4 regions of the Pseudobacillus sp. FSL P4-0506 genome follow, and region 1 is predicted to be linked to each of the others. Evidence: riboswitches for the same ligand, from Rfam matches in the RefSeq annotation. Region 1 holds a riboswitch; each other region holds the start of a gene.

The links. Region 1 has a riboswitch for glycine ahead of gcvT (glycine cleavage system aminomethyltransferase GcvT). Riboswitches for the same ligand answer to the same signal wherever they lie in the genome.
Region 2: another riboswitch for glycine. It lies ahead of MKZ02_RS03145 (iron-sulfur cluster biosynthesis family protein); the one in region 1 lies ahead of gcvT (glycine cleavage system aminomethyltransferase GcvT).
Region 3: another riboswitch for glycine. It lies ahead of glyA (serine hydroxymethyltransferase); the one in region 1 lies ahead of gcvT (glycine cleavage system aminomethyltransferase GcvT).
Region 4: another riboswitch for glycine. It lies ahead of MKZ02_RS14620 (amino acid permease); the one in region 1 lies ahead of gcvT (glycine cleavage system aminomethyltransferase GcvT).

The regions. Positions count from the first base shown of each region.
Region 1 covers NZ_JBBOOI010000001.1:1,980,219-1,984,708, reverse strand. The annotation lists gene gcvPB (aminomethyl-transferring glycine dehydrogenase subunit GcvPB) at 1-729, opposite strand, end outside; gene gcvPA (aminomethyl-transferring glycine dehydrogenase subunit GcvPA) at 722-2,068, opposite strand; gene gcvT (glycine cleavage system aminomethyltransferase GcvT) at 2,092-3,192, opposite strand; glycine riboswitch at 3,281-3,360, opposite strand; glycine riboswitch at 3,364-3,454, opposite strand; gene MKZ02_RS09755 (DEAD/DEAH box helicase) at 3,613-4,490, shown strand, end outside.
Region 2 covers NZ_JBBOOI010000001.1:621,587-626,076, reverse strand. The annotation lists gene MKZ02_RS03160 (cytochrome ubiquinol oxidase subunit I) at 1-627, shown strand, start outside; gene MKZ02_RS03155 (cytochrome d ubiquinol oxidase subunit II) at 661-1,695, shown strand; gene purU (formyltetrahydrofolate deformylase) at 1,934-2,830, opposite strand; gene MKZ02_RS03145 (iron-sulfur cluster biosynthesis family protein) at 2,849-3,148, opposite strand; glycine riboswitch at 3,247-3,329, opposite strand; glycine riboswitch at 3,333-3,433, opposite strand; gene MKZ02_RS03140 (class I SAM-dependent methyltransferase) at 3,499-4,116, opposite strand; gene msrA (peptide-methionine (S)-S-oxide reductase MsrA) at 4,306-4,490, opposite strand, start outside.
Region 3 covers NZ_JBBOOI010000001.1:1,218,319-1,222,808, forward strand. The annotation lists gene smpB (SsrA-binding protein SmpB) at 1-139, shown strand, start outside; RNA gene ssrA (transfer-messenger RNA) at 240-581, shown strand; gene MKZ02_RS05865 (LAGLIDADG family homing endonuclease) at 989-1,396, opposite strand; gene MKZ02_RS05870 (winged helix-turn-helix transcriptional regulator) at 1,591-1,941, opposite strand; gene MKZ02_RS05875 (nitroreductase family protein) at 2,061-2,687, shown strand; glycine riboswitch at 2,828-2,928, shown strand; glycine riboswitch at 2,932-3,015, shown strand; gene glyA (serine hydroxymethyltransferase) at 3,124-4,374, shown strand; gene MKZ02_RS05885 (serine dehydratase beta chain) at 4,390-4,490, shown strand, end outside.
Region 4 covers NZ_JBBOOI010000001.1:2,896,548-2,901,037, forward strand. The annotation lists gene MKZ02_RS14615 (methyl-accepting chemotaxis protein) at 1-777, opposite strand, end outside; gene MKZ02_RS14620 (amino acid permease) at 1,005-2,384, opposite strand; glycine riboswitch at 2,833-2,892, opposite strand; glycine riboswitch at 2,895-2,991, opposite strand; gene MKZ02_RS14625 (MFS transporter) at 3,332-4,490, opposite strand, start outside.

The DNA.
Region 1 (4,490 bases):
CACCTTGCCGCCGACGCCATGAATAATCTCTGCAATTTCCAAAATATTCTCTTCAAACAAGCCGAGCGTATTCGGATTTGTCAGCATGAGCGCGGCTGTTGTTTCATCAGCTACCCGTCTTAAATCCTCTAAGTCAACCAAACCGTCTTCTCCTGATTTTACCGTCACTGTTTCAAACCCGGCAACTGTTGCAGAAGCCGGGTTTGTGCCATGAGCAGAATCAGGCACAATGACCTTCGTACGGTTAAACTCTCCATTTTCTTCATGGAAAGCACGGATCATCATTAATCCCGTCCACTCACCCTGAGCTCCAGCTGCTGGTTGAAGTGTCACTTCATCCATGCCCGTAATTTCTTTTAAGTGTTCTTGAAGATCATACAGCAGCTCCATCGCCCCCTGCACCGTCTCTTCTTGCTGAAGCGGATGAATGTGGGCAAAGCCATCCAAACGAGCAACGTCTTCATTGATTTTTGGATTGTATTTCATCGTGCAAGAACCGAGCGGATAAAATCCGGAGTCCACTCCATGATTTCTATTTGAAAGTGCTGTGTAATGACGCATAATATCCAGTTCAGAAACCTCTGGAAGTTCCGGCTCTTCTTCCCGCAAGTATCCTGCCGGCAAAAGGGTAGATAAATCTTTTTCTGGTACATCCAACTCAGGCAGACTATAGCCAATCCGCCCCGGCTGAGACAATTCAAAAATAAGCTCCTGGTCCTTCTTATTCATGGCTATCCCCCAATTCTTTTGCAAAGAGTTCAATTTCTTCTTTTGTCCGCATTTCTGTCACAGCAACAAGCATGCAGTTCTCCAGTCCCTCATAAGTAAGGCCAAGATCATAGCCGCCGATAATGCCTTTTTCGAGCAGCTTTTGATTTACTTCTTTTACTGGCTTATTCAGGCGGACCACAAACTCATTAAATACAGGCCCGTCAAATACAATGTCTACGCCGTGCTGCTTTAATGTTTCTCTCGCGAAAAATGCTTTTTGCAAGTTTTGTACCGCTATTTCTCGTACCCCTTTTTTGCCTAAAGCTGTCATTGCTACACTGGCCGCAAGAGCATTAAGCGCCTGATTGGAACAAATATTGGAAGTCGCTTTGTCACGGCGAATATGCTGCTCGCGTGCTTGAAGCGTCAATACAAAGCCGCGTTGTCCTTGGTCATCATGCGTCTGGCCAACGAGGCGACCCGGAACTTTACGCATCAGCTTTTTCGTCACCGCAAAATATCCGCAGTGCGGCCCGCCAAATTGAGCTGGAATGCCGAATGGCTGCGCATCGCCGACCACTATGTCCGCTCCAAGCTTTCCAGGAGGCGTCAACGCACCGAGAGCAAGCGGGTTAGAAGAAACGACAAACATTGCTTTTGCGCTATGAGCTGCTTTTTCCACTTCAGAAAGTGATTCAATAGCTCCAAAGAAGTTAGGATATTGAACAATAACAGCTGCTGTATCGTTATCCACCAATGTATTTAATTGCTCAATATCTGTTACGCCATTTTTATGAGGGATAACGACTACCTCAATGTTTTGGCCTTTAGCATATGTTTTTAACACATCGCGCGACTCTGGATGAACGGTTTCTGACACGAGCACTTTCTTTCTTTTCGTCTGGCCCGCACTTAGCATAGCCGCTTCCGCCAACGCTGTACCTCCGTCATACATAGAAGAGTTGGCCACATCCATACCTGTCAATTCACAAATCATTGTTTGGAACTCAAAGATCGCCTGCAGCTCTCCTTGGGAGATTTCCGGCTGGTACGGTGTATACGCTGTGTAAAACTCCGAACGGGAAATTACATGATCCACGATAGAAGGGGTATAATGATCATATACGCCCGCTCCTAAAAAGGAAGCATATTGCTTGGCATTTATATTCTTTGCTGCCAGTGAGCTTAATTCTTTTTTGAGTGCTGGTTCCGCTTTCGCTTTCTTAATATCATATAATCCTTGAAAGCGTACTTTTTCAGGAATATCCGCAAACAATTCGTCTATTGTTTGGACACCCACTGCTGCAAGCATTTCCTTTTTGTCCGTTTCTGTCATCGGCAAGTAACGATGCTTCATAATGTTTTCCCTTCCCTCTTCTTTTATTTTGAACGTTTATAGAATGGCGGTTTTACAGTTTTAGCTGCCAGCTTCTTACCGCGGACTTCCACCAGCAGTTCTTCACCAGGTACAGCACATTCTGCTTTTACTAAAGCGAGCCCGATATTTTTCTTTAAAGTCGGCGACTGAGTACCGGTTGTCACATGACCAACTTGTTCTTCGCCTGAAAAAACAGCATATCCATGGCGCGGAATCCCCCGGTCAATCATTTCAAGACCAATCAGTTTTCGCTCCGGACCATTTTCTTTCTGCTCCTTTAGAACTTCCAGCCCGATAAAATCATCTTTATTTGTTTTCACAGCAAAGCCTAAGCCCGCTTCAATTGGAGAAATGTCTTCTGCCAGTTCTTGACCGTACAGCGCTAGATTTGCTTCAAACCGCAAAGTATCACGGGCACCAAGACCACATGGAAGAAGCCCAACTTCTTCACCTGCTTCTAGAAGATCCTGCCACAGCTTAGGGGCCTCCTCACTGCGACTGTAAATTTCAAAGCCGTCTTCTCCCGTGTAACCAGTGCGTGACACCAGAGCAGGCACCCCATTGATTCTGACTTCTTGACGGAATTTAAAAGGCCTGATTTCGCCCAAATCCAAGTCAGGTACAAGCTTTTGCAAGATTCCTTCTGCGGCTGGCCCTTGGATGGCAAGCTGTGCCCAGTCTTTTGATACATTTTCGATTTGCACGTCTCCTACCTGATGCTTCTTTAGCCAGGCAAAATCCTTATCTGTGTTAGCAGCATTGACAACAAGCAGGTAATTTTCTTCAGCAAGCATGTAAACAAGCAAATCATCAACAGCTCCGCCTTTTTCATTGCACATAATTGTATACATCGCTTGGTTCGGCTGCAGCTTTGACAAATCATTCGTCATCATCTTTTGGAGGAAAGCCAATGCGCCTTCTCCTTTTACAGTAACCTCGCCCATGTGGGAAACGTCAAAAAGTCCTGCTTTTGTCCGGACAGCTTCATGTTCTTCCTTAATGCTTGAGAACTGAACAGGCAGCTCCCATCCTCCAAAGTCAATTGTTTTTGCTCCAGACTGCTTATACCATTCAAACAATGGCGTGCGCTTTAACTCTCCCATTTCCCTACCCCTCTCTCATTGTCATTCTCACGGTTCAGCCCATTATTTTTGCATAAAAAAAGACAGAGAACAGCTTATAAAAGTTGTTCTCTGTCCTTGAACCTGAAAGTTTAACCTGATGAACAGGCTGTCTTCTTTGGTGGTTTCGTTACGAAACGCTCTCCAGAGTCGCGTCCAGCAAGAGTTCTTTTGCCTGAGAGATTCACAAAAAGCTTGTTTGCTCCTTCGGCGCTGTATGAACAGTCTCTCCCCTCGCCTTCATTCGCTATATTTAATTAATAAATGGGCATACTATGAACATCTGATTCATACGAATCAAGAATGTTCGCTTTTTTGTAAAATGACATAATATTTTGTTCAATTACATCCTACCATTAAAGGTAAGGTTTCGGCAACATATTTTATAAAGGAGTTTTTCAAATGAATGTGGAAATCTATTTTAATCACGCCTGGGAAGAAGAATTAGAGAAAAGAATAGAACAAGACGGGCCGTGGGGCAATTGGCCGCTCTTTCAATCAACTGTAAACATGGAAACACGAATGATGGTGCCGAATTTTGAAGGATTGTTAGCCCCTAGCTTTTTACCAGAGCTTACGGCCTTGCCCCATCAGCTTGAAGCAGCTAGAAGAGTAGTGGAAGAAATGAATGGAAAAGCGATTTTAGCGGACGAAGTAGGGCTGGGAAAAACGATTGAAGCCGGATTGGTATTAAAAGAATACTTGATCCGTGGCCTCGTGAAAAAAGTGTTAATTTTAGCTCCAGCTTCTCTTGTCTCCCAATGGGCCAATGAATTAAATAGTAAGTTTTATATTCCTGCTATCGCTCAGAAAAAATTTTATGCGTGGGATCAGCATGACATCGTCATCTCGTCTATCGACACGGCGAAGCGAAGCCCTCACAAAGAAAAGATCTATGAACAAGACTATGATTTAGTCATTATCGATGAGGCTCATAAATTAAAAAACCATAAAACCAAAAACTATCAGTTTGTCCGTCATTTAAAAAAGAAGTTTTGCCTGCTTTTAACGGCAACACCTATTCAAAACCGTCTTGATGAAATGTTTCATCTTGTTTCATTATTAAAGCCCGGCCATCTTGGTAGCGAAGGACAATTTACAGAGCGGTTTAAAAAGGGCGACCGCCAGGTACAAAATCATCATCATTTAATCAAGCTAATGAATAAAGTGATGATTCGTAACCGCCGGCAGGATACAGGGGTGGAATGGACAGCGAGAAAAGTAGAATCAGTAAAAGTAACGTTCACAGAAGAAGAACGTTCCCTCTATCAGGCTCTTGA
Region 2 (4,490 bases), 1.4 Mb from region 1:
GGCCATGCGTCCGCTCAATATTTACATGAGTACCAGCCTGAAAAGTTAGCTGCTGCAGAGGGGCTGTTTGAAACACAATCACATGCTCCTTTAGCGATTGGAGGCATTACCGATCGGGAAACACAAACGATCAAGGGAGCCATCGAAATTCCCTGGCTGCTAAGCTTTCTGGCAGGCAACAGCTTTGATACCGTTGTTGTCGGGTTAAACGACTTTCCTGAAGAACTGTGGCCGCCATTGTTTATCCATACTCTCTTTAATGCCATGGTAGGGATCGGTTCACTGCTTATTCTTATTTCGTTAGCCGGGATCGTATGGAGAAAGTTTCTGAAGAAAGACCGATTTCCGAAATGGTTTTTGTGGCTATTAGTTCTATCTGGTCCTCTCGCTGTTATTGCGATTGAGTGCGGCTGGATTTTCGCTTGCTCAGGAAGACAGCCATGGGTGATTTATCGTGTGTTAGCAACAGCCGAATCGGTTACAACCGCTACGAACCTGGGCGTTCTTTCTCTTCTATTCTTTTTTGTGTACGTTCTGTTAGGCATTACGGTTGTCATGGTGCTGCTGTATTTCTTTAGAAAGAACACTGAATTAGATGATCTTGAGAAGGCCGAGAAAGGAGCTTAGCCATGCTATTTAACTATACTGGAGGCGTGATTCATGCCAAATGAGCTGATTGCTATTACGATTCTATGGGGATTTGTATTTATTTACTCGATCATGGCAACGATGGACTTTGGCGCCGGCTTCTGGTCAATGATTTATATACATCGTGAAAAGACAAGAGCAACGAATATCGCCAACCGCTATTTGTCACCTACTTGGGAAGTGACGAACACGTTTATCGTTGCCTTGGTTGTGGCTGTGTACAGCTTATTTCCGAAGGCAGCTTACACACTTGGTACAATTTTACTCGTTCCGGGCAGCATTATCTTGCTGCTGCTCGCCGTCAGAAGCGCCTTCTTAGTCTTTTCTAACATTGCTGTAGAATATAAAAAGCCACTGACATATGTCTCAGGTATTACCGGCATCTTAATTCCGGGCTTGTTAATCAGCGTCTTACCTATCACTCACGGCACATTTATCGATTATAAAGGCGGACATCCCACTTTGAATTTACAAAAGCTTTTTACGAGTCCGAGTGAATATGCATTTATTGGATTTGCCATGAGCAGCACCTTATTTTTATCATCCTTGCTGTTAGCCGATTATTCCAAGACATCCAATGAAGAGGAAGCCTACAAAGTGTACTTGAGAGATGGAAGAATTTTAGGGCCAATTTCTTTACTGATGGCCTTTGCCATTATGCTCACTTTAAGGGCAGAAACACCATGGTTATATACGCGTATGATGGAAGATCTGCCTCTGCTGCTTGTGTCACTTGGCTTCTTTTTAATTGGAGGGCTCGGTTTATTTCTTCCTTCATTTTCAAAGAAAGATGTACGGGGAATGCCAAGGCTTGCTGTTGTAGCAGTTACGACTCAATATTTCATTGCCAGTTATGTGTACGGCAAAGCCCATCTGCCATATATGGTTTACCCCAATGTGACTATCCAGTCCGGTTTTACCGATCCTAACTCCTTTATGGCCGTATTTGCCACTTATATTGCCGGCTTTGTTATTCTCTTTCCCGGCTTTATTTATTTTTGGAGGCTATTTATGCATGATAAAAAGTATTTACGGCAAAAAAGCTAATGATCTTCTGAAAAGAAAAAGCTTGATGGGCTGCCGGCCCGTTAAGCTTTTTCTTTTCTAACCCTTCACCACTGATTCAACAGCGAGGTAATCAAAACAGTTAAAGCATAGATAAGTAAAATGACTTGCAGAAGACCCGTTCTTCTTCTCTGCTTATTCACTAAAAAGAGTCCCACACATATCATTGCCAAGATGATGCAAGTAACATCTAACAGGAGTTGATTGGCTATCATCCGGCTTACGTAAACACGATTGTTTTATTGCCGTGAACGATAACTTTATCTTCCACATGCCAGGAAACGGCTTCTGCAAGGACACTTCTTTCCACATGACGACCGGCAATCTTCAAATCTTCTGCTGTGTAGCGGTGGTTGACTCGCAAGATATCCTGCTCAATAATCGGCCCTTCATCAAGCTCATTAGTTACATAATGAGCAGTCGCCCCAATCAACTTCACTCCGCGGTTAAAAGCCCTGACGTAAGGATTTGCCCCTACAAATGCCGGCAAAAATGAGTGGTGAATATTAATGATTTGGTTTGGATATTTGGCTATAAAACTAGGAGAGAGGATTTGCATATATCTTGCCAAAACAATAAAGTCGACTTTTCCTTCCATTAACTCCATCGCCTTGTGTTCAGCTTCCTCTTTCGATTCATGAGAAAGCGGGATATGATAGTAAGGAATGCCATAGCTTTCCACTATTTCTTTTAAATCAGAGTGATTGCTGATAACCATTGGAATCTCAACCGGGAGTTCTTTTGATTTCCAGCGCCAAAGAAGCTCCAAGAGACAATGGTCTGCTTTAGAAACAAAAATCGCCATCCGCTTTGATTTTTCTTTATTTCTCAATTGCCATTCCATTGGGTAGGATTCAGATAATTCCTGCAATCTCTGCTCCAGCTCATCAATAGCAGAGCCCTTCTCATCCATATCGAACTCAACCCTCATAAAGAAAATGCCATCTTTAGGATTCGTGGTATGCTGGTCAAATTGAACGATATTTGCTTTATGTTCCAATAATACATTAGATACGGCTGAAATAATGCCCGGTTTTTCTGGACAAGTAACTAACAATTTAAAATAATGAGTATTCCCCTTTTTATGCAAAATTCTTCCCCCATCCTTAAACGCCATTCTTTGTATAACGAAAAGCTATTCGATCGCACAATCACTTGAGGCAAAGCTTTCTCCAACTAAGAAGCCCGTTTCCTTTGTATAGTCAATATGTGTTTCAGCATCGAGATAACGTTCAGTAAAGCGATCTATGCGAATTTGCACCCCATTGCAATCAATCACCTTATCATTTCGGCGCGGCTCATCAAATGTAAGGGCAAACCTTACCGATATTCCACATCCACCAGCTACATCAGCATCAATTCTTGGAGAATACTTTTCTTCAAGCATCATTGCTTTTAACTGCTTCATCGCCGGTCCTGTTAATGTAATCATCATCCTTCCCTCCTTCTGCGAGCGTTTTCTAGTTATACACCTTGTCTTGCTCACTCCCTTTTTCTGCACGCAAAAAAGGACAGAAAAGGGTACAATCCCTTCTCTGTCCTTTTACCTGAGAGTTTAACCCTATCTTCAATAGGGCCTTCCCCTTTGGTGGCGTACTTAAACGCGCTCTCCAGAGGTGCGTCCCATTGTGGTTCTTCTACCTGAGAGATTAATTCCAAGGGCCTTTTTGGAACTTGCTCCTTCGGTGGCTTATTGCTCGCACTCTCCCACAATCGTCATCCGCTATTTTTATTCAGAATAATTTAAATATTGGTGATTGTCAATTGTTTTCCCAATTCTCTTACCTATAGACTAGATCCTCCATAATGAAAAATAACAAAACGTTCATTGTCATTTTTTTTATAGAGACCCGGCACTCTCACTTCTTTCACCAGTTGAAATGGAGTATACACTTCAAGAAATTGGATGTACTCCGCTGTCGGATAGTAAAGGACAATATCAACAGACCGTTGATGCTCTTCAACTGAGTGCAGGATATGATGGACGACCTTCATGAAAATTTGGATCGAAAAAGGATTGAAGAAGTAGAACCGATTGTCTGCCTTTTCGATCTGATACTCCTCTGCTGCGCAGCATACAAAGCGAATAGATTGATCCGACCTCTTCTTCTTTTTCATATAATCGGCTTGATTTTCAAGTGCTTCCTGGTAAAGCTGGCCGTTTACCTCAACCCCTGTTACCCGAGCGTGAAAACGATGATGGATATAAAATAGTAAACGCCCTTTTCCACAGCCGAAATCAACTACTCCATCTGTTCTTTTCACCTCATACTCCCGAAAAAGCTCATCGATGGCCTCATAGGGGGTTGCCTCATAACGATTATAGTGAATTGACTGATATAGCCATTCCCATGTGCCGCCTGTCTGAATCTTTAGCAAGCGATCGTATTCTTTTTCATTCATTGCCATTCCCCGATCTGTTTTTCTTTATTATAAAGCGGACGATATGATCCACTCAAACGAATACCGCTTGTCAATCTGCTGAACGGACCAATAAATTGGCTCTTGTGGCGAGTACATAAGCGTCATTGATCCGTAAAGATGCAGAATTGGTGGATCAACAAACAGAAGTGGCCAATAAAGGAACTTCTCTTATTCGAACAGGCTTTTAAATTCTCCATAGCCCTCTTCTTCAAGCTTATCCTTTGGCACAAAACGGAGAGCAGCCGAGTTAATGCAATAGCGTGCGCGGTCAGGACCAGGACCATCATCAAAGACGTGGCCTAAATGAGCGTCAGATGTTTTTGCCCGCACCTCAATCCGGCGCATGCCATGAG
Region 3 (4,490 bases), 760 kb from region 1:
GTATTTAAAAGACGGTTACGCCAAGCTGCTAATCGGTTTGGCTAAAGGGAAGAAGAAGTTTGACAAGCGGGAAGACTTGAAGAAGAAAGAAGCGAAGCGCGATGTAGAGCGCGCGTTTAGAGAGCGGCAGAAAGGGTAAAGAGCGAACAATTGTTGCTTTTTCTATGAAAAATGGTATAATAAGAACTGTAGCTGAGCTTCGGACATTTGGTCCGGTTCCTATTTTATAATGGGGACGTTACGGATTCGACAGGGATAGTTCGAGCTTGGGCTGCGAGCCGAGGGGATCGTCCTCGTAAAAACGTCAAAGCCAATAATAACTGGCAAACAAAACAACAACCTCGCTTTCGCTGCTTAATAACAGCTGATAGCGGTTCCTCCCTCCATCGCCCATGTGGTAGGGTAAGGGACTCACTCTTAGTGGGCTACGCCGTAGTTCTCCGTCTGGGGACAAAGGAAGAGATCAATCAGGCTAGCTGTCCGGCCGCCCGTCGGTAGGCAAAAGGTACAGCGAAATCCGAATATATCGACTACGCTCGTAGACGTTCAAGTGCCGTTATCTTTGGACGTGGGTTCGATTAGAAAATAGTCGCCTTGTATGGTAACATACAAGTGAAAATTCGGCTTTATCGGTGAAACCTAAGTCATCGAATGATGATAAGGCAATGCCGAGCGGTATGTGGAGCAATCCAACAGCCGTGTATCGACTTATAGGCTGCCACTTAGTTGGAGGGCAGTACTAGGATGCGGGAAGCTACCTGGGGATCCAGGTAAATCTATTTTTCGCATAAGACGCCGAAGAGCCTGTCTTACTATGCAGGTTCAAGATATAGTCAGTGCCATGACGAAAGCATGGAAAAGCACGTCCCACCGTCTCCACCATACATGATTTGGTGGATATTACCTATTTAATTAAAAGACTTGCCAAACGTGGCAAGTCTTTTTGTGTTCATAAATAGGAAGGAAAGGTGGAGGTCTTTAACAGTTTTTATATGTTAAAAAATGACTCCTCAAATAATAATTTCGCTTTTAACATATCAGCTGTATATTTCCCATTTCGAGGTGTGACTCTGTTGTAGTGTTCCAATATCCATTTAGCTCGATTTCTTTTTTTATCTATTCTGAGATAAGGGGAAACTTCTTTTAAAATCATCAACACGCTCTCTTTGTTCTTTATAGACAAAGTATAAGAGTCCTTGTGAAGGCCAGGCTTATAATTTTTCTTATTACTAATGGCTCCGCCGGTCAGTGTTTGAATATAGAGAAGAAGCTCTTTATCCGACGAAGAAATTGTGATGCAAGGACGCCGATGTTCTCTTTGGTGCATTCTAGTTAGTGTGATAGAGCCTTCTCCATCTATAATCCCTGCTAAATAGCCCGCTTCCCAATCTTTCATGTCCTCTCCTCCTGAATTATTGTCATTCTTGAAAAATGGAAGCTTTGTGAAAGAAAAAACTTCGTCAAGTTGTTATGATCATCTACTTATATTGAAGCTTCAAAACATAGAACTGTTATGTCTATGAGTCTGTTTTTCTAAGGAAGGATAATAAACATTAAATTCTTATCTAGTTAATGACCCAGGTGTAGGGTTTAAATACGAGAAGCTTTACTAACCCAGCGCATAACAGCAGTAATGACATCTTCGAGTTCTTTGCCGATTGGGGTTAGTTCATAGATCACTTTTCTTGGGGAGGATTCAAATGTTTTCTTCACAACTAGTCTCTCATTTTCTAGCTCGCGCAGTCGTTCTGTAAGGAGCCGATCAGAAATGCCGGGGATTTCGTTTAATAATTCGTGATACCGTTTAGGGCCTTTCAGCAGTGTATAAATAATGACTCCCATCCAGCGCTTTCCGATGAACTCGATCGTGTGGTGAAAGTTATCGCAAATAGTGGTCTTATCTTTGTACTGAGAACAATTCAACTCATTTTGTTGGCTCATTCTATAACCTCAATGTTTTTATATAAATTTTAGCATATAGTATTTGACAAACCAAGCTTACTAATAGTAAGCTTGGTTTTGAACTTACTTAAAGTAAGTTCAATTAGGAGGGAAAGAAAGTGACAACAACTATGCAAAGTTTATCAGAAGTGATTCGCAATCGCCATTCTGTTAGAAAATATGATCCAACTTATAAAATTTCGAGAAATGAAATAGAAGAAATGCTGCAAGAAGCGATGCTAGCTCCTTCATCTAGCAACCTTCAGCCATGGCGCTTTATCGTTATTGATAATGAGGAGGTAAAGAAGGAACTAAGAGCCATTGCTTACAACCAAGAGCAAGTGGAGACATCTTCAGCTGTCATTGCTGTTCTAGGCGATGTAGAAATGTATAAAAATGTTGAAAAGGTATACCAAAGCAGCTATGAAGCTGGCTTTATGGATGAAGCGAGTATGAATAAACTGATTCAAAACACATATAATACGTATCCTAATGCGCCAGTTGAAGCAAGAGCCAATATTGCTTCATTTGATGCAGGGCTCGTCTCTATGCAGCTTATGCTTATTGCCAAAGCGAATGGTTATGATACGGTAACTATGGGCGGCTTTGATAAGCAGAAGTTTGCTGAGCGGTTTGATGTACCGGAACGCTACATTCCAATTGTTTTAATCGCTATTGGTAAAGCTGCTGCGCCTGCTCATAAAACGACTCGTCTTCCGCTGGAAGAAACAGTTCGTTTTATCTAACTAAATAGACGTTATTTAATAAAAGAGCATTTTCTGGTTTTTCAGAGTGCTCTTTTTATATTGCTTTTTCCTATCTTCATAAATTGAAAAAAGTGGTTGACAATTATAATTATTTTTAATATTCTAAACAAAAATAACGGATGACGATTGTGGGAGAGCGCGAGCAATAAGCCACCGAAGGAGCAAGTTCCAAAAAGACCCTTGGAGCTAATCTCTCAGGTAGAAGAACCACAATGGGACGCACCTCTGGAGAGCGCGTTTAGGTACGCCACCAAAGGGGAAGACTCTACGATCGATAAGAGTTAAACTCTCAGGTAAAAGGACAGAGAAGGGAAATGTTACCCTTTTCTGTCCTTTTTTGTGTGCAGAAAAAGGTAGCGAGAGATAAATGTACAGCACATGTTTAAAAGAGGAAATCTGAATAGGAGGCAAGGAAATGAGTTTGCAAAAAAATGATTTTACTATTTTTGAGGCGATTGAGAAAGAAAAGAGACGCCAGCATGAGACATTGGAATTGATTGCATCAGAAAACTTTGTCAGCCCGGATGTATTAGAAGCTATGGGAAGTGTAATGACGAATAAGTACGCGGAAGGATATCCGGGAAGGCGCTACTATGGGGGCTGTGAATTTGTCGATGTGGCGGAACGGGCAGCGATTGAACGTCTGACCAACCTATTTTGTGCTAAATATGCCAATGTGCAGCCTCACTCGGGGGCGCAGGCGAATCTCGCCGTCTTTTATGCACTGCTTCAGCCTGGCGATAAAATCATGGGCATGAATCTTTCGCATGGCGGACATTTAACTCACGGAAGCCCTGTGAGTATTTCTGGCAAATGGTTTGAGGTTGTTTCTTATGGAGTAAAGGAGGATACGCAATTAATTGATTACGATGAATTGGAGGAGATTGCCCATAAAGAAAAACCGAAATTGATCATTGCCGGGGCGAGTGCTTATCCGAGAACGATTGATTTTGCCCGCTTTAAAGAGATTGCCGATCAAGTGGACGCGAAATTGATGGTGGACATGGCGCATATCGCCGGGCTGGTGGCAGCAGGTCTTCACCCTTCTCCTGTTCCTTATGCAGATGTTGTGACAAGCACTACCCACAAAACATTGAGGGGGCCTCGGGGCGGCATTGTGTTAACGAACGACGAGGAAATCATTAAGGCTATTAACAAAGCAGTATTCCCAGGAATCCAGGGAGGCCCCCTTATGCACATTATTGCAGCAAAAGCGGTAGCTTTCAACGAAGCGGCGCAGCCGGACTTTAAAGAGTATGCCAAGCAAGTTATCCGAAACAGCCAGGCACTGGGCGAAGCGTTAAAGAGGGAAGGAGCTGCTCTTGTTTCCGGGGGGACAGATAACCACCTTGTCCTGCTGGATGTGCGTCCGTGGAGTCTGACTGGAAAAGAAGCAGAGCGTTTGCTTGAGGAAGCAGGTATTACCGTAAATAAGAACACGATTCCTTATGATCCGGAAGGCCCGTTTGTGACGAGCGGAGTGCGGATGGGAACAGCTGCGTTAACTACGCGCGGCATGAAAGAAGAGCAAATGGAGAAAATTGCTCAGGTGATAGCCGCTGTGTTGAAAAACAAAGGGGAACCGGCGGTACTGGCACAGGCAAAAGAAACAACGGCCTCTATTTGCGAAGCTTATCCATTATTCCAACAGTCAGTCAACGTATAGGAAAGGAGCAACAAAATGGAATTTCAAAGCTGCTTTGACATTATCGGGCCTATTATGGTGGGGCCGTCAAGTTCTCACACCGCTGGCGTTGTATCGATTGGCAAATTTATTTATGA
Region 4 (4,490 bases), 920 kb from region 1:
TATAAACGCCTGTTGAATTTTGCTAAATTCATCTTTTCCTGAGGCAGCCTGAATCTGTTCGGAAAAATCACCGTTCCCCATTTTCTCCGCTTGCTTTTCAAGTAAAGTTAATGGAGAAAGCTTTCTTTTTAAATAAACGTTCATTCCTCCAACAGTTAATAAAAACAATAAAAAAATAAGGGCTAGAAGCTTTAACCCAGTAGAGAAAAATACATCCCCTCCTATTTTGTTAGCGGTTTCAGCCGAAATATCAATTCCCAATACACCAATCACTTCTCCGTTCTCGTTTTTGATTGGTGCAAACCCTGATAAATATTGGCCGTATTTCGGATCGTTGAATACATCTGTACGCTGTATCTCTCCCTCCAATACCGGAGCTAGCTCTTCTGCAGGAATAGAGCTCTCGTCTCCCATTGCAGGCGGTTTATCATCCGAAAGGTTGGAGCCTCCATCTATCATGTTGCGGACCTTTTGACCGTCTACATCTAAAATATATACGAATAAAGCCCCCGTTTGTTCTCGAAAGTGCGCTAACTTCTTTTGAAGCGAATGATAATTTCTATCTTCCTTTGGATCGTTTATAAACGATTCATACTTTTCCCCATCTATTGTTTCACTATAGTTTTTTGCTATATCCCCTGCGAAGGCTCCTAACGAATGATTGGCAGAAGTATGGACGGAATAGTAAATTCCTGCTGATGCAGCAAGGCCAATAGTAAAGATGATAGCTGTGATAACTAATAAAATTTTTGATCGAACAGAAGCGTTTTTTCTCATATTCTCCCCCTATGATCTTTAGTTGTAATAGATAGGCTTATTATCCTACTAATATTTTACTATAATGTATATCCTTTCTATTTTCAATTTTTAGCTATAATGATGGCTACCTTTTAACAGATAGCTTTCTAACATGCAAGATATAGGAAAATAAAAGGAGCTGCAGCTGAATAAGCGTTTATACTTTTCAGCTGCAGCTCCGGTCTTTACATCTATTATATTGTCTTTTAATTTTCTACTATTTTTTCTTGATCGGCATGATTTATCTTTACTTTGCGCATCTTATACACCGCGATTAACAAAATAAACCAAACAGGCGTAATGAATAAGGAAATACGAGTATCTTCCGCAAGAGCAAGCACGACAAGAACGAATGCCAGGAAAGCTAAAATTAAGTAATTAGCAAACGGGTAAAGCGGCATTTTAAATTTATTCACTTTCGCTAAATCCGGTCTTGTTTTACGGTATTTCAAATGGCTGATGATTGTAATGCCCCAAATAAAGATAAAACATACGGTAGAAACACTTGTGATTAATGTAAATACTCCCTCTGGCATCACATAGTTCAATACAACGGAAATCAAGATGACTACTGTTGAAAAGAACAAGGCATTAGAAGGTACCTTGCGACCATCAAGCTTGGCCAAAGATACAGGTGCATTTTTGTCTTTAGCAAGTGAGTAGACCATCCGGCTTGTACTAAAGATGGCACTATTACATGCTGAAGCCGCAGACGTCAACACGACGAAATTCACAATACCAGCAGCTGCAGCGATACCAACTGCCACGAATACTTGCACGAATGGGCTTTCGGTTGGGATAATATCGTTCCACGGATACACACTCATAATAACGATAAGCGCACCAATATAGAAAATAATAATCCGAATAGGAATATTGTTAATCGCTTTTGGAATAACTCTCTCTGGATCCTCTGTTTCACCCGCTGTCAACCCTACCAATTCAATGCCAACGAACGCAAACACGACCATCTGAAAGGAAAGGATAAATCCATTTATGCCATTAGGGAACATGCCGCCATGGCTCCATAGATTTGTAAAACTGGCTGCTCCTGAAGGAGTAGAAAAGCCTTTAATAATCATTACAACCCCAACAACAATCAGTGCTAGAATGGCGATAACCTTAATCAAAGCAAACCAGAATTCCATTTCACCAAACAGTTTGACAGTAGCAAGGTTCATAAATAGTAAAATGACAAGGGCGATTAACCCTGGCATCCACTGCGGGACAGATGGAAACCAATACTGAGTATACAAACCAACAGCCGTTAAATCGGCCATCGCAATAGAAATCCAACAGAACCAGTAGGTCCATCCAGTCATAAACGCTGCCATATTCCCTAAATAATCTCTTACAAAGTCAACAAACGAATGATAATTTAAATTACTTAAAAGCAATTCCCCAAGTGCACGCATGATTAAAAAACAAATGACTCCTGTAATCATATAAGCAAATAAAATGGAAGGGCCTGCTAAATGAATAGATTTTCCTGCTCCAAGAAATAATCCTGTTCCAATTGCCCCGCCAATAGCAATGAGTTGCACGTGCCGGTTTTTCAGGCCTCTCGACAAAGTTTGTTCCTGCATACCATTTCCCTCTTTCTACTTTTCGGAATATTCTTTCTTGTCGATTTAAAATATTTTGTTACGGTATTTAAATCGTAAGCTAATAAATTAAATATCCCACAATTAAAGTTTAATATAAAATTCGTTAATCCGAAAGAAAAAAGCGCTTACATTTTAGAATAAATAAATTCCTCAAAAGAACATGCATGCTCTGCAGTGGTAACTTTTGTCAATACACATGCTCCCGTTCCGTTAATGCCTGCAATTTCTAAAACAATCGAATCCAAGGCTTCTAACTCTTTTTCAGGGCAGTTTCTTTCATTTCTTGTTGTGCAATCAATCTAGAAATAGAGTCATTACAATTCTTTTTCTTACAAGGATAATTTCGAGCTTCTCCTCCTCCTTTTTACTTTTCTCCATTTTTCTCCGACAAAAAAAGACAGAGAAAAACAGGAGTATTTCCCATTTTTCTCTGTCCCTTGTACCTGAGAGTTTAACTCCTTTGGTGGCCTATGGCTCTCTCCAGAGATGCGTCCTATTGTAGTCCTTTTACCTGAGAGATTGATACCAGCTGGTACTTGCTCCTTCGGTGCTAAACCATGGGTCTAGTCTCTCCCACAATATTCATCCGCTCTTATCTATCTAATTTAGATACTAGTCTATGGAAGAGATCATGTCAACTGAATATTCAGAACTAAGTTGACTCAATTCTACAAAAAAGCTATTACATCTACTAAAGAGTAAAGAACTTAAAATACTATGCAGCTTAATAAACGTATACATTGCTTTTCAACTAATAGGCTCTGCTTAAAAATTTAATACATCATTTTTATAGCCATCTAAATTATACTGACTATTTGCCTTAGCATACCTTCCTCCGCCTTATTGATAAATTGATTACTGATAGGTAAAAAAAGCCGCCGCACAACCAGTGAATAACTGTATGTGAAGCGGTCTTTAATTTACCATTACTTATCCTGCATTTCCCGTAATTTTTGATCTCCTGGAAGCCAAAGAGCACAAATACCGAGAAGCGGGAGAAGACTTGATAGAATCATAATAAATTTTATTCCGAAACTGTCAGCGAGAAAGCCGAGGATGACAGCCCCGATAGCCCCCATCCCGAACGCAAGCCCAACAATTAAACCGGAAGCCATCCCAATTTTATTAGAAAGCAGCTCCTGTGCATAAACCACGGCTACACTAAAGCTTGATAGCAAGATAAAACCAATTAACAACAAGAGCGGCAGGACAGCGAAAGCCGGTACATATGGAAGAATGACTGTAAGCGGAGCAGCACCCAGCATGGAAAAGACAAGTAGATTTTTCCGGCCAAAGCGATCAGCCAGCGGCCCGCCAAGAAACGTGCCTGCCACGCCAGCAGCCAAGTAAACAAACAAATATAATTGTGATTGTTTAATAGTCAATCCATAATCCTTAATTAAATAAAATTGATAAAAGTTCGTTATAGCTGCCGCATACCAGGAGCGGGCAAATACAAAGAAAATTAATAACACCATTGCCCACTTTATCCGTGCCTGTAATTTTGTTTTTTCCAAGGAAACTTGCTGTTTCTTCTTTGCCGCCTGAGTTGTCAGCCGTTGCTTATACCAGGCGGAGACTCTTGAAAGCAGCAACGCACCAACTGCGGTAACTGCCGCAAACAATAACGCTCCCTTCTGACCAAGCGGTAAAAAAATGTAGGCTGTAAAAACTGGAGCCAGCGATTGGCCGCCGTTCCCGCCCATTTGATAAATGGATTGGGCCAGCCCTCGCTTGCCACCTGCTGCCATAAAAGCGACCCGTGATCCTTCCGGATGAAAAACAGCTGACCCTAAGCCAATAAACAATACAGCGAAGAGTACGAAATAAAAGTTAGGAGACAAACCAAAACCGATAACACCAATCATAGATAGAAGCATTCCGGCCGGCAGCAGGTATGGTTGCGGTTTCCGGTCAGCCGCAGCTCCAAATACCGGCTGCATCACCGAAGAGGTCATATTTAATACGAAAGCAATCCAGCCCAGCTGTGCATAAGATAAATCTAAAGAACGTTCAATAATCGGAAACATAGCAGGGACTACAGATTGTATGGAGTCATTAATAAAGTGCCCTGCACTAATAGCA